DNA from 2 places in the Paenarthrobacter sp. NEAU-H11 genome. Region 1 is predicted to be linked to the other one. Evidence: predicted binding sites of a transcription regulator. Region 1 holds the regulator's gene; the other holds the start of a gene.
The links. The regulator HrcA, encoded in region 1, represses chaperone genes, less so after heat shock. The targets are predictions, from matches to a motif close to TTNGCACTCGNNNNNNNCGAGTGCNAA.
Positions count from the first base shown of each region.

Region 1 (5,778 bases):
CGGCGGCGGGGCCGGCGGTGGATGAGCGCAGCACATGGTGCCCCAGCAGGGCCGTGACAGCACCCTTGCCGCAGAGCCGGGTTACTTCCCGGGGACTGATGCCGCCTTCCGGCCCAACGATCAGGAAGACTTCGCGGGGTTCCGTTGGGGTTCCGCCGCGCTGCCACGCTTCCAGCACTGTCCGCAAGGGCCTAACCGCGTCCTCGTGCAGGATGACGGCAAGCCCTGCGGCCTCCACGAGGCCGGCCAGCGCGGCGGTGTCGACGACGGGCCGCACCTCGGGAACCCAGGCGCGGCGCGCCTGCTTGGCGGCTGCCGTGACCACGGACTGCCATTTGGCGTGGGCCTTCGCGGCCCGGTCGCCTTTCCAGCGGACGATGGACCGTTCGGACTGCCAGGGTATGACGGCGTCGATCCCGAGTTCAGTTGCCGTCTCAATGGCAAGTTCGTCGCGGTCGCCCTTCGCCAGCGCCTGTACCAGCACCAGCCTTGTTACCGGCTGCGGCTCAACGGCCACGGAGGAGCACTCAACATCCAGCCCGGAGGGGGACGCCGCAAGCACCTTTCCGCTCATGCGCGTCCCGGCGCCGTCCACGATGTCAACGGGCTCGCCCGGGGCAAGCCGCTTCACCGTGACGGCGTGCCGCGCCTCGGGCCCCTCCAGGACAAAGACTTCCCCCGCCACCAGCTGGTCAAGGGAACCGGGAGGAGTGAAAAAGACCGGGTTGCTCACCGCTACAGGTTACCGAGCCGGTCCCGGAGCTTGGCGAACATGCCCCCGCTGGCCGCAAGCTTGCCCTCGGTGATCTGTTCACCTCGCATCTTGGCAAGCTGACGCAGGAGGTCCTCCTGCGCGGCGTCCAGCTTGGCGGGAGTCTCGACCTGGAGGTGCACTTTCAGGTCGCCGCGCCCGTACCCGCGAAGGTGGGTCACGCCAAGTCCGCGAAGGGTGATGATCTCGCCGGACTGGGTGCCCGGCTTGACGTCGATCTCCTGCGGTCCGTCGAACGTTTCCAGGCTCACCTCGGTGCCCAGGGCTGCAGCGGTCATGGGAAGGTGCAGGGTTGCGTGGAGGTCGTCGTTGTCCCGGACATAGGTGGCGTCGTTGTTCACGCGGATCTCGACGTAGAGGTCGCCGGCGGGACCGCCGGCGGGACCTGCTTCGCCTTGGCCGGAAAGCTGGATGCGGGTTCCGGTGGCTACGCCGGCGGGAACCTTGATGGTCAGCGAACGGCGGCTGCGGATGCGTCCCTGGCCGCTGCACTCATTGCAGGGGTCCTTGATGACGGTGCCGAAGCCCTCGCACGTACCGCACGGGGCGGCGGTCATGACCTGTCCCAGGATGGAGCGCACGGCACGCTGGACCTGGCCGCTGCCGCCGCAGATGTCGCAGCGTTCCGGATGGGTTCCCGGCCGGCAGCACGAACCTTCGCAGGTGGGGCACGTGACGGCCGTGTCCACTTCCAGCTTCTTGTTGACGCCGAAGACAGCGTCGCGGAGTTCGATGCGGACACTGATGAGTGCGTCCTGGCCGCGCCTGACGCGGGAAGCCGGGCCCGTTGTTCCGCCGGCCCCGAAGAAGGTGTCGAAGATGTCCTGGAACGCGAATCCCTGGCCGGCGTAGCTGCCTCCGCCGAAGCCGTTGTCCGTGCCGTTCTCGTTGCCGGTGGTGTCGTAGACGCGGCGCTTCTGCGGGTCCGAAAGAACCTCGTAGGCGTGGGTCACGGCCTTGAAGCGGTCCGACGCGTCCTCACCCGGGTTGACGTCCGGGTGGAGCGTGCGCGCCAGCTTGCGGTAGGCCTTCTTGATCTCTTCTCCCGTGGCCTCCGGTGAGACTCCAAGGACGTCGTAGTGGCTGCTCAAAGTTCGTATCTCTTCCTTGTTGTACTGCCTGCAGTTGGACTGCGGGAAATGATCTGCATGCCCGGGAACGGGAAAACGTCAGGGTCCCAGGATCCGCGAAAGGTAGCGGGCAACGGCCCTGACTGCGGCCATGGTGGTGGGATAGTCCATCCGGGTTGGTCCCAGGACACCAATTTTCGCAATGTGGTCCGGACCGTACCCCGTGGCAACGACGGACGCCTCGGCAAGGCCGTCGTAGGGATTCTCGCGGCCGATGCTGACAGCCACCCCGCGGTGGTCCTGCGCCATTTCGCTCAGCAGGCGGAGCATGACCACCTGTTCCTCGAGTGCTTCCAGGACCGGTCCGATGCTGAGCGGAAAGTCCACGTTGGAACGCGCAAGGTTGGCGGTGCCCGCCATGACCATGCGGTCTTCCCTGCTGCTCTGGGCCAGGCCTTCGAGGCCGACGGCGAGGGCATGGGCGGCCTGCCTTTGCCCCGGGCCGGCTGTGGCCACCACTGCCGGCAGGGACTGGGCGAGCTGGTTCAGCGGAGTGCCGGCAAGGGAGCCAAGGAACCGTGCCCGCAGGGTGGCGAGGGCGTCGTCCCCCAGGTCCTGGCCGACGTCGATAACGCGCTGTTCCACTTTGCCGCTGTTGGCGATCAGCACCACCAGCACCTTGCGCGGCGCGAGGAGGACGAACTCGATATGGCGGACCAGTGCCCGGCTCAGGTGCGGATACTGGACCACGGCAACCTGGTTGGTCAGCTGCGACAGCAGGCGGACCGTGCGGTCAAGGACGTCGTCGAGGTCGTCAGATCCTTCCAGCAGCGACTGGATGGCCCTGCGCTCGGCCTGGGACAGCGGTTTGACCGCCGAGATCTGGTCCACGAACAGCCGGTAACCCTTGTCAGTGGGGATACGTCCGGCGCTGGTGTGCGGAGCGGTGATCAGGCCCTCTTCCTCCAGGGCGGCCATATCGTTCCTGATCGTTGCGCTGGACACACCGAGATGGTGCCGCTCCACCAGGGCCTTGGACCCGACGGGTTCCCGGGAGTGGACGTAGTCCTCCACGATTGCACGCAGCACTTCAAGTTTGCGTGGCTCGCTCACACTCCACCTCCATCCAGGGTTCGGGGCGGCCGCGCCGCCCGCGCTGTGCCACCTCAAGGGTTAGCACTCGACATGCCTCAGTGCTAACAGTCTATTATGACTCCCGCCGTTGCTAGCATTGGTACCGCTCCGGGCGAAATCCGGACCTGTGACCGAACGCTAGGCGGAGTGAAACCATGCAGTACCAGAACTGGGGCCCACGCGACTTGTCCGCTCCCGCAAAGACTGAACTGCCCGAGGTTCCCGTTGAACGGGGAATGGTCCTTGAGGACGTCCAGTCCGGCTGGGTGGGCGCCGTGACCCGGGTGGAAAAATCCGGCGGCATGCACGTGGTTGCCCTGGAGGACCGGCGCGGTAAATCCCGGTCCTTCCGGCTTGGTTTCGGATTCCTCCTCGAAGGCCGGGCCATCAAGCTCCTGCCCCCGGCCCCGCGGCAGGCCGCCGGCGCCGTCGCCGGCCGGACCGCCTCCGGGTCCGTCCGCGTCGCCGGCCAGCGGGCACAGGTGGCCAAGGCCAGCCGGATCTGGGTGGAGGGAAAGCACGACGCCGAACTGGTGGAAAAGGTCTGGGGAGACGACCTGCGCGTGGAGGGCATCGTCGTCGAACCCCTGCACGGCATTGATGACCTGGCGGGGGCCGTCGCAGCGTTCAGGCCCGGACCGGGCAGGCGCCTCGGCGTCCTGGTGGACCACCTGGTGCCGGATTCCAAGGAATCCCGCATTGCGGACGCCGTCATGGCCTCGCCGGGAGCTGCAGGGAACGTCCTGATTGTGGGTCACCCTTACGTGGACGTGTGGCAGGCCATCCGGCCCGCGGTCCTGGGCATTGAGCAGTGGCCGGTAGTGCCGCGCGGGCAGGATTGGAAGACCGGCATTCTCGCAGCGTTCGGCTGGCCCCATGCCACAAAGGAGGACATCGGGCTTGGCTGGCAGAAACTGCTCGGCGCCGTCCGAACGTACGCCGACCTGGAAGCCTCGCTGCTGGGGAGGGTCGAAGAAGTCATCGACTTCCTCACCGTGCCCTGAAGGACGGTTCTGCCCCGGCCCGCGCATCCCGGGGCAGGTATGGGGCCGGTACCAAGTATTCTTGGTACTGCGGATCCTGCAACATTGCAGGCCGCCGCACCCAATAAGCTTTCTTAGCCGGCACCATTGCACTTCAGAAGGAACAGACTGTGGCAGAAAACGCACGTGATCACAGGGACAGCCCGGGCGGCCAGGGCCGTTCGGAGTACCACGGCGTTCCCGCGAATGCGCTGCCCCTGACAGCCAGCGAAGACCGGCAATGGGCCACCATGGCGCACTTCGGGGGCATCCTGGGCTGCGTTCCGTCGCTGCTGATCTACCTGATCTTCCGGGACCGCGGGCCCTTCACGGCACAGGAATCCAAGGAAGCCCTGAATTTCAGCCTGCCGCCCACCATTGCTGCCCTGCTGGCGAACATCCTGGTGGTCTTCGTCCCCGTGATCGGCAACATCTTTGCCGTCATCGCCACCCTCATCTGGATTGCGCTCACCTGCTTCTCGGTGGCGGCCGGCATCCATGTCAACCGTGGCCAGCCGCACCGTTACCAGTACAACCTGCGCTGGATCAAGTAGCGGCTGCACGGGTCCACGCCCGCGGGGGCGCGGACCCACGTTGCTTTGTGCCGTTCAGTCCGGCAGGACCCGGCGGACCACCGCGTCTGCCAGCAGCCTGCCCTTGAGGGTCAGGACCAGCCTGCCCCTGAACGCGGCAGCAGGATCCACGAGGCCGTCCGCGATCAGCCCCGCAACCTCATGGCGTCCTTCTTGGCCCAGCGACGATACTTCGAGGCCGGACTGGAGACGGGCCTCGAGCATCACACGTTCGACGTTCCGGGTCTCCTGGTCCAGGGTTTCCCTGCCGGCCGCCGGTGACACTCCCTGTGCGAGGCGTCCGGCGTAGGCCGTGGGGTGTTTGACGTTCCACCACCGCACGCCGCCCACATGCGAATGGGCGCCGGGGCCGATCCCCCACCAGTCGTCGCCCCGCCAGTAGGCGAGGTTGTGGCGGCAGGCCTGCTCCGGCGTGCGGGCCCAGTTGCTGACCTCGTACCAGCCCAGGCCGGCTTTGGTGATGAGGTCGTCGGCGAGTTCGTACTTGTCGGCGTGGTCGTCGTCGTCGATTCCTGGAACCTCGCCCCGGCGGATCTGGGCGGCGAGCTTGGTTCCCTCTTCGATGATCAGCGCATAGGCGCTGATGTGGTCCGGCTGGTAGGACAGTGCCGTCTCCAGGGAGTAGCGCCAGTCGTCCAGGGACTCCCCCGGCGTGCCGTAGATGAGGTCCAGGCTCACAGCCAGTCCCGCGTCCCGGGCCCATTGCACAACCTGCGGGACTCGGCTGGGCGTGTGGGTCCGGTCAAGCACTTTGAGGACATGCGGCACAGCAGACTGCATCCCGAAGGAGATGCGGGTGAAGCCGGCTTCCTTCAGGATGGCAAGGGATTCAGGCGTGACGGAGTCCGGGTTCGCCTCCGTGGTGACTTCGGCGCCGGCCTCGATTCCCCACTGTCCGATGGCGCGGCGCAGGATCAGGGCGAGGTCCTCGGCGGGAAGCAGGGTGGGTGTGCCGCCGCCGAAAAACACCGTGCTGAGCGGTCGCGCAGGAAGCCCTGATTCCGCCAGGACCCTGGCTGCCAGGGACACTTCGGAGGCGGCCGTGGCGGCATAGGCGTCCTGCGAGGCCCCGCCGCCGAGCTCCGTGGCGGTATAGGTGTTGAAGTCGCAGTAGCCACAGCGGACGGCACAGAACGGAATGTGGACGTAAAGCCCGAACGCCCGGCCCGCCGCACCGTCAACCGCCT
Region 1 covers NZ_JBNZGA010000005.1:180,741-186,518, forward strand. Annotated here, with positions in the region: gene ACQ3DC_RS08810 (16S rRNA (uracil(1498)-N(3))-methyltransferase) at 1-733, opposite strand, end outside; gene dnaJ (molecular chaperone DnaJ) at 736-1,863, opposite strand; gene hrcA (heat-inducible transcriptional repressor HrcA) at 1,942-2,955, opposite strand; gene ACQ3DC_RS08825 (DUF3097 domain-containing protein) at 3,132-3,980, shown strand; gene ACQ3DC_RS08830 (DUF4870 domain-containing protein) at 4,130-4,552, shown strand; gene hemW (radical SAM family heme chaperone HemW) at 4,607-5,778, opposite strand, start outside.

Region 2 (5,778 bases), on a different contig from region 1:
GACTGGCTGATCCGCGAGGTGACCAAGTCCAAGGCCACCTGGAAGGTCATCGCTGCCGACCTGCCGCTGGGCATCATCGTGGGCGACGGGCCGGTCAACCAGGAAAGCGTCTCAAACCGCGACGCCGGTGCACCCCTGGGCCGTGAGCTTGAGATCGCCGGGGTATTGAGCGCATTCAAGCGCAACCAGGTTAGGAACGTGGTGTGGCTGACCGCCGACGTTCACTACTGCGCCGCGCACCACTACTCCCCTGAGCGTGCGGCCTTCACCGACTTCGACCCCTTCTGGGAATTCGTGGCCGGGCCGATTGCGGCGGGTTCATTTGGACCGAACAAGATGGACGGCACGTTCGGGCCCGAGGTGGTGTTCTCCAAGGCGGGCAAGTTCGCGGGAGAGTCACCGCGCAACGGCGAGAACCAGTTCTTCGGTCACGTGCAGCTGGGCGAAGACAACACTTTCACGGCAAGCCTCCGGAACGCCAACGGCGCCACGGTGTTCTCCAAGGTGCTGACGCCGGAGCGGTAAGCCGGCGGGCATTTCCGCGCCTGATCCGGACAGCCGCGCCCCGGGCCCCGGGAGCGGGTGTCCGAATCGGGCGCGGATTTCCGTTGCGGGCGCGAGATGCCGGCCGCCGTCACCCGTTATTTTCCCCGCCCGCTGGGTACGCCGCTGGTAGTGTTCCTGCAATCGGAACGGCACGCAGACGGGGTGATTCTCTTGAACGACGACGGGCTGACAGAGGCTGTGCAGGAAGCCGGGGCGGTGGAACTGCTACTGGTCCGGCACGGCGAGAGTGAAGGCAACGTTGCCGCCACCGAGGCCCGGGAGGCAGGGGCGGCGGTCATCGCCGTGCCGGCCCGCGACGCCGATGTGAACCTGTCCGACATTGGGCAGGAGCAGGCCAAGGCCCTGGGCGCGGCTTTGGCCCGGACCGCCGAGGAGTTCCGGCCGGACGCCGTGGTTTCCTCGCCCTATGCACGTGCCCGTCAGACGGCGGAAATCGCCGTGGAGGTGGCGGGCTGGCCCGTGAAGGTGCGCACCGATGAACGGCTCCGGGACCGCGAACTGGGCATCCTGGACCGGCTCACCCGGCTGGGCGTGGAGCAGCGTTACCCGGACGAGGTGGAACGCCGCGAATGGCTGGGCAAGCTGTACTACCGGCCGCCGGGCGGGGAATCCTGGGCGGACGTGGCCCTCCGGCTGCGCTCCGTCCTGGCGGAACTGAACAACCTCGGCACCGGGCATCGGGTGATGCTGGTGTGCCACGACGCCGTGATCATGCTCTTCCGGTACGTGCTTGAAGGGCTGAGTGAAGCAGAACTCCTGGACCTGGCGGACACCACCTCGGTCCTGAATGCCTCCCTGACCCGCTATGTGCGGCCCTCCGGCGCCGGCCGCTGGACGCTCGAAAGCTTCAATGTCGCGGACCACCTGACCGAGCAGGGCGTTGCTGTGACCGAACATGCCGGGGACGCCAGTGTCCACCCGCGGTGAGGCGGGCGCGGCCGGGGCCGCGCAGCCAGCCCTGGTGACGCCGTCGCTCCTGCGCGACTGGCCGCTCCCTGCCGCCGGCGAGGACAAGTACTCCCGCGGATCGGTATTGGTGGTCGGCGGGGCCCGGGCGACTCCCGGTGCGGCCCTGCTCTCCGGTGCTGCCGCCCTTCGGGCCGGCGCCGGGAAACTCACCCTGGCGGTCGCGGAATCGGTGGCTGTCCACGTGGGCGTCGCGCTGCCGGAGTGCGGGACAGTGGGCCTGCCGGAAACCCCCGGCGGGTCCGTAACGGCCGAGGGACTGGACCTCATTGCCCCGTACCTGGACAAGGCAGATGCCGTACTGGTGGGTCCGGGCCTCGATGACCTGGACCTGGCCGAGGAGCTGCTCCGGGCGCTGCTCGGGCGGGAGGCCGCCTCCGGGAAAGGGAACGACGGCGGAGGTCCCGCCGTCGTCCTCGATGCCTACGCTTTGGGTGCTTTGGCCAACGTGGAGGACCAGTCCGGTCCGTGGAAGGGGCGCCTGATCCTGACGCCCAATCCCAAGGAGGCTGAGATCCTGCTTGGCCGCGGGCTGGAGGACCTGCCTGCTGATGTCGCGGAGATTGCCGAACGGTACCAGGCGGTGGTGAGCTGCCAGGGCCTGGTCGCGAGGCCGCCGGGTGATGCTCCGGAAGAGGCGGAGCTCTGGAAAATCACCACGGGGTACGGCGGGCTGGGGACCTCAGGCAGCGGGGATGTCCTGGCCGGTGCCATCGCCGGCCTTCGCGCCCGGGGAACCAGTGAAGCCCAGGCTGCGTGCTGGGGCACCCATCTTCATGCGGCTGCTGCGGACAGGCTTGCCAGCCGGCTGGGACCCCTGGGCTTCCTGGCGCGCGAACTCGCGGACGAGCTGCCCGCGCTGATGCTGGAACTCAACACCTGATCCCTCCAGGTTAAAAGCAACGCGGGGTCACTTACGGTCCATCCGACGTGGTTTTTTGCGCGATAGGTGACCCCGCGTTGCTTTCTCCGGGCATGAGACGACCCCCGGCCGAAGCCGGGGGCCGCCATACCGGGAAGTGCGGGTGTAGGCTGCCGGTGCGCTTTAAGCGCTGTGGCGTGCATACTGTGCAATCCGCCCTAAAGGCAGTCAGCAAATCCCCGACTTTCCGATCCTGTGTTGAAGCTAGGCGGCAATCTCTTGCTTGGCCCCCTTCGTCTCAATTTCAATCTTGCGCGGCTTGGCCTTTTCGGCGACAGGAATCCGCAGCGTCAGGACACCGGCGTCGTACGTAGCCTTTACGTTGTCAGTATCCAGGGTGTCCCCAAGGATCAACTGGCGGCTGAACACGCCGCGCGGCCGCTCGGAGGCGATCAACTCGGTGTCCTTGCCTGCAGGGTCGGGGCGCTCGGCCCGTACCGTCAGGACGTTCCGTTCCACATCCAGATCCACAGAATCCAGTGCGACGCCGGGCAGATCAAAGGCGACGACAAATTCCTGGTCCTCCCGCCACGCGTCCATCGGCATCGCTGCCGGGCGCGCCGCCGTGCCGAGGACCTGCTGGGCCAGCCTGTCCAACTCGCGGAACGGATCAGTTCGCATCAACATGGCTTCCCTCCTCGTAAGAGACGGTCCAACACTTTTCCGCATCAGCCGATCTGTATTGGCTGATATAGATTTTTTATCACTGAGGAATCAGGTCTGCAAGGGGTTCCGAAGGGTATTTTTGAAGTTTTTTGCGGCCTCGCGGGACATGGGTGAGGGGCCCATCGCGGTACGCGAAGGCCCCTCAGATACTGCTTGTCAGCTCCGCGTCGGGTCCGGCCGCAGCGGCGCCGGGCCCGGATCCGGCACCGGCAGCGGGCCCGGGGGTTCCGGTGCGGGGAACGGATTGGGAGCCGGCGGGCCCGGGTGGCCGGGGTGGGCTGGATCTGGCTGGTCCGGGCCTGGTTCCGGCGGGAACGGCTCGGGCTCGTGCACTGGCGGGATGGTCATGTGACGTTCCCCTCTCACGTTTGATGGACGTGCCTTGGCGTGAACAGGATACGCCCGCCGCCTCAAGCCCACTAGGCCGGCGGCCCGCCGTTCCCGTCAGTCCGGGACGGCACCCACCAGCCGGAGCCAGGCACGCAACTGGTGCAGGTCCGACTCCCCGCAGCGGAAACCGACATGGCCGTCCGGGCGCACCGCAACGATGCCGCGGCCGGGATGGCTGCTGAGCCGATGCACATGGACCTTGCGCCCTGAAAACGCGAGCTCCGCGCCCGCCACATCCCAGCCGGCATCATGCTCCAGCAGAATGTGGACGCCCGGCGCGGCCGTCAGCTCGTGAAGGCGGGCGGGCTGCCCGCCGGTGGCTGCCGGCGCGTCCGGGAGCCGGTCCCCCGGCCGCGGCCACCGTGCTGCGGGCGGGGTGCCCTCCAGCGATATGCCGCTGTTCCGGTAGCGGACAAAAGGCTGTGCCAGCAGCCTGATGCCGGCAGACGTGAGGCGCCGCCGGCGCAGCAGCACCGGCAGCAACGGCGCGGAAACCGGAAGGAGGCCGCGGAGCAGGCGCGCAAGGGGGTGGGGTGACGCTTCCCCGAAAAAGATGACGTGGGTCAGGGCCAGCACGCGCCGGGCAGCGAGGCGGCGCTCGTAGTCATAGGAGCCGAGCAGTTCCGGGTGCGTCCCGCCGTCGGAAGCGAATCCAAGCTTCCAGCCAAGATTCAGCGCATCAAGGATGCCGTTGTTCATCCCCTGGCCGCCCGCCGGCGAATGGGCGTGCGCGGCGTCTCCGGCCAGGAACAGGTTCCCGCTGCGGAACCTGCTGGCCACTCGGTGCTGCAGGCGGACCTGTGCGGACCACCGCACGTCCCGCACCGTCGCCTCCAGCCCCGACCCCTGGACGAGCCGGGCCACTTCCCCCGCCGGGACTGCCGGCCCCAGCTGCCCGAACGGGCCGGCGGCATGCGGGTCTGCCGTGCGGGTGGCGAGCAGCCGCCACGTGGCGCCCTCGCCCAGGGCGAAAAGGAACGCAAGCCCCGCGCTTCCCACAGCGACATGGAGGAGTCCGGGGTCCAGCGGGCCATCGAGCTCCAGGTCGGCCAGGACTGCCTCCACCCGGTACGGCGCCCCGCTCCACTCGGCACCGACGAGCCCGCGCACGGTACTGGATTGCCCGTCGCATCCGGCGAGGAAGCGGCATTCGTGCTGCTCCAGGCCCTGTTCGTGCGGGTTGCCAAGGGTCCGGTTCGCCCCGGGGAAGTTGCCGTCCGCCAGCCGCAGGTCGGCGCGCAACGCTCCGCCCCTGCCCGGGAAGGCGGCGAGGCCACGGAACTCAACGCCCCAGTCCACCGGCACGTCCCGGGCTTTGAGCGCGCGCCACAGAACGTCTTCGACGTCGGCCTGACGGACCAGCGTCAGGTGCGGGAAGGCCGTGTCCGGAAGGTCTGCGTGGCCAAGCCTGGCCTGCACCACCCGCTTGCCGAGGTGGATGCGTGCCTCCGGGGTGGTGTCCCCCCGGCTGAGCAGTTCGTCCGTGACACCCAGCGGCCGGAGGCCCTCGAGTGCACGGGCGTGGAGCATCATTGCCCGGGAGGGGCGCACCCGTTCCGCCCGCCGGTCGACAATGCGTACGGTGGCTCCGTGGGCATGCGCCTGGAGCGCAGTTGCCAGGCCTGCAGGACCGGCGCCCACCACCAGGACGTCGCTGTGGACGGTCATGGGTGGCCAAGGAGCCGCCACCAGGCCGGGCCGGCCCCTGCGGCGGCAGCTTCCATCCGGGCCGGGTCTGCGAGCGCCTCATCCCGGCGCAGCCCGGGCAATACTTTGTACCTGATCGAGCCCGGGACGCTCACCAGTTCCAGCACCCGCCACAGGGATGCCGCGTAATGGTGTGCCCTTTCCGCGCCATCCCATTCGTAGAAGCCCCGATACACTCCGCGGTCGTCATGCGCGCACCAGAGCTTTGACACGAAACCAGGAAACCCGACGAAGAGCGGCGTGTTGAGCAGGCTTTCGGCTTCGAACAGGCGGTGCGCCCTGCCCCGCACCAGCCTGAGCCTGAAGGCGACAACGAGGGTGCACGGCTCCCCGGGCGCGGCTCTGACGGCCGTTTCCCGGTACACCCGCGACGTGCTGCCGTCCGCGAACTGCAGGACGCGTCCCACGTTTTCCCCGGGCAGGTGGACCTGCCGCCGGGCCAGCATCACGAAGCTCCTGCCCACACACCCGGCCACCGCCCGCCAGGCCTGGGCCCTGGGGGCCGGACCTTGTTCGCTGGACATTGCCGCTCTCCTTCCGCGCCCCCTGGTGTCCGTCCG
Region 2 covers NZ_JBNZGA010000002.1:277,290-283,067, forward strand. Annotated here, with positions in the region: gene ACQ3DC_RS03875 (alkaline phosphatase D family protein) at 1-525, shown strand, start outside; gene ACQ3DC_RS03880 (histidine phosphatase family protein) at 709-1,494, shown strand; gene ACQ3DC_RS03885 (NAD(P)H-hydrate dehydratase) at 1,478-2,416, shown strand; gene ACQ3DC_RS03890 (Hsp20/alpha crystallin family protein) at 2,660-3,082, opposite strand; gene ACQ3DC_RS03895 (FAD-dependent monooxygenase) at 3,566-5,179, opposite strand; gene ACQ3DC_RS03900 (hypothetical protein) at 5,176-5,742, opposite strand.
Region 2: ACQ3DC_RS03890 (Hsp20/alpha crystallin family protein) is a predicted target of HrcA. The motif match lies at 3,156-3,182, and genes of this name have one in related genera.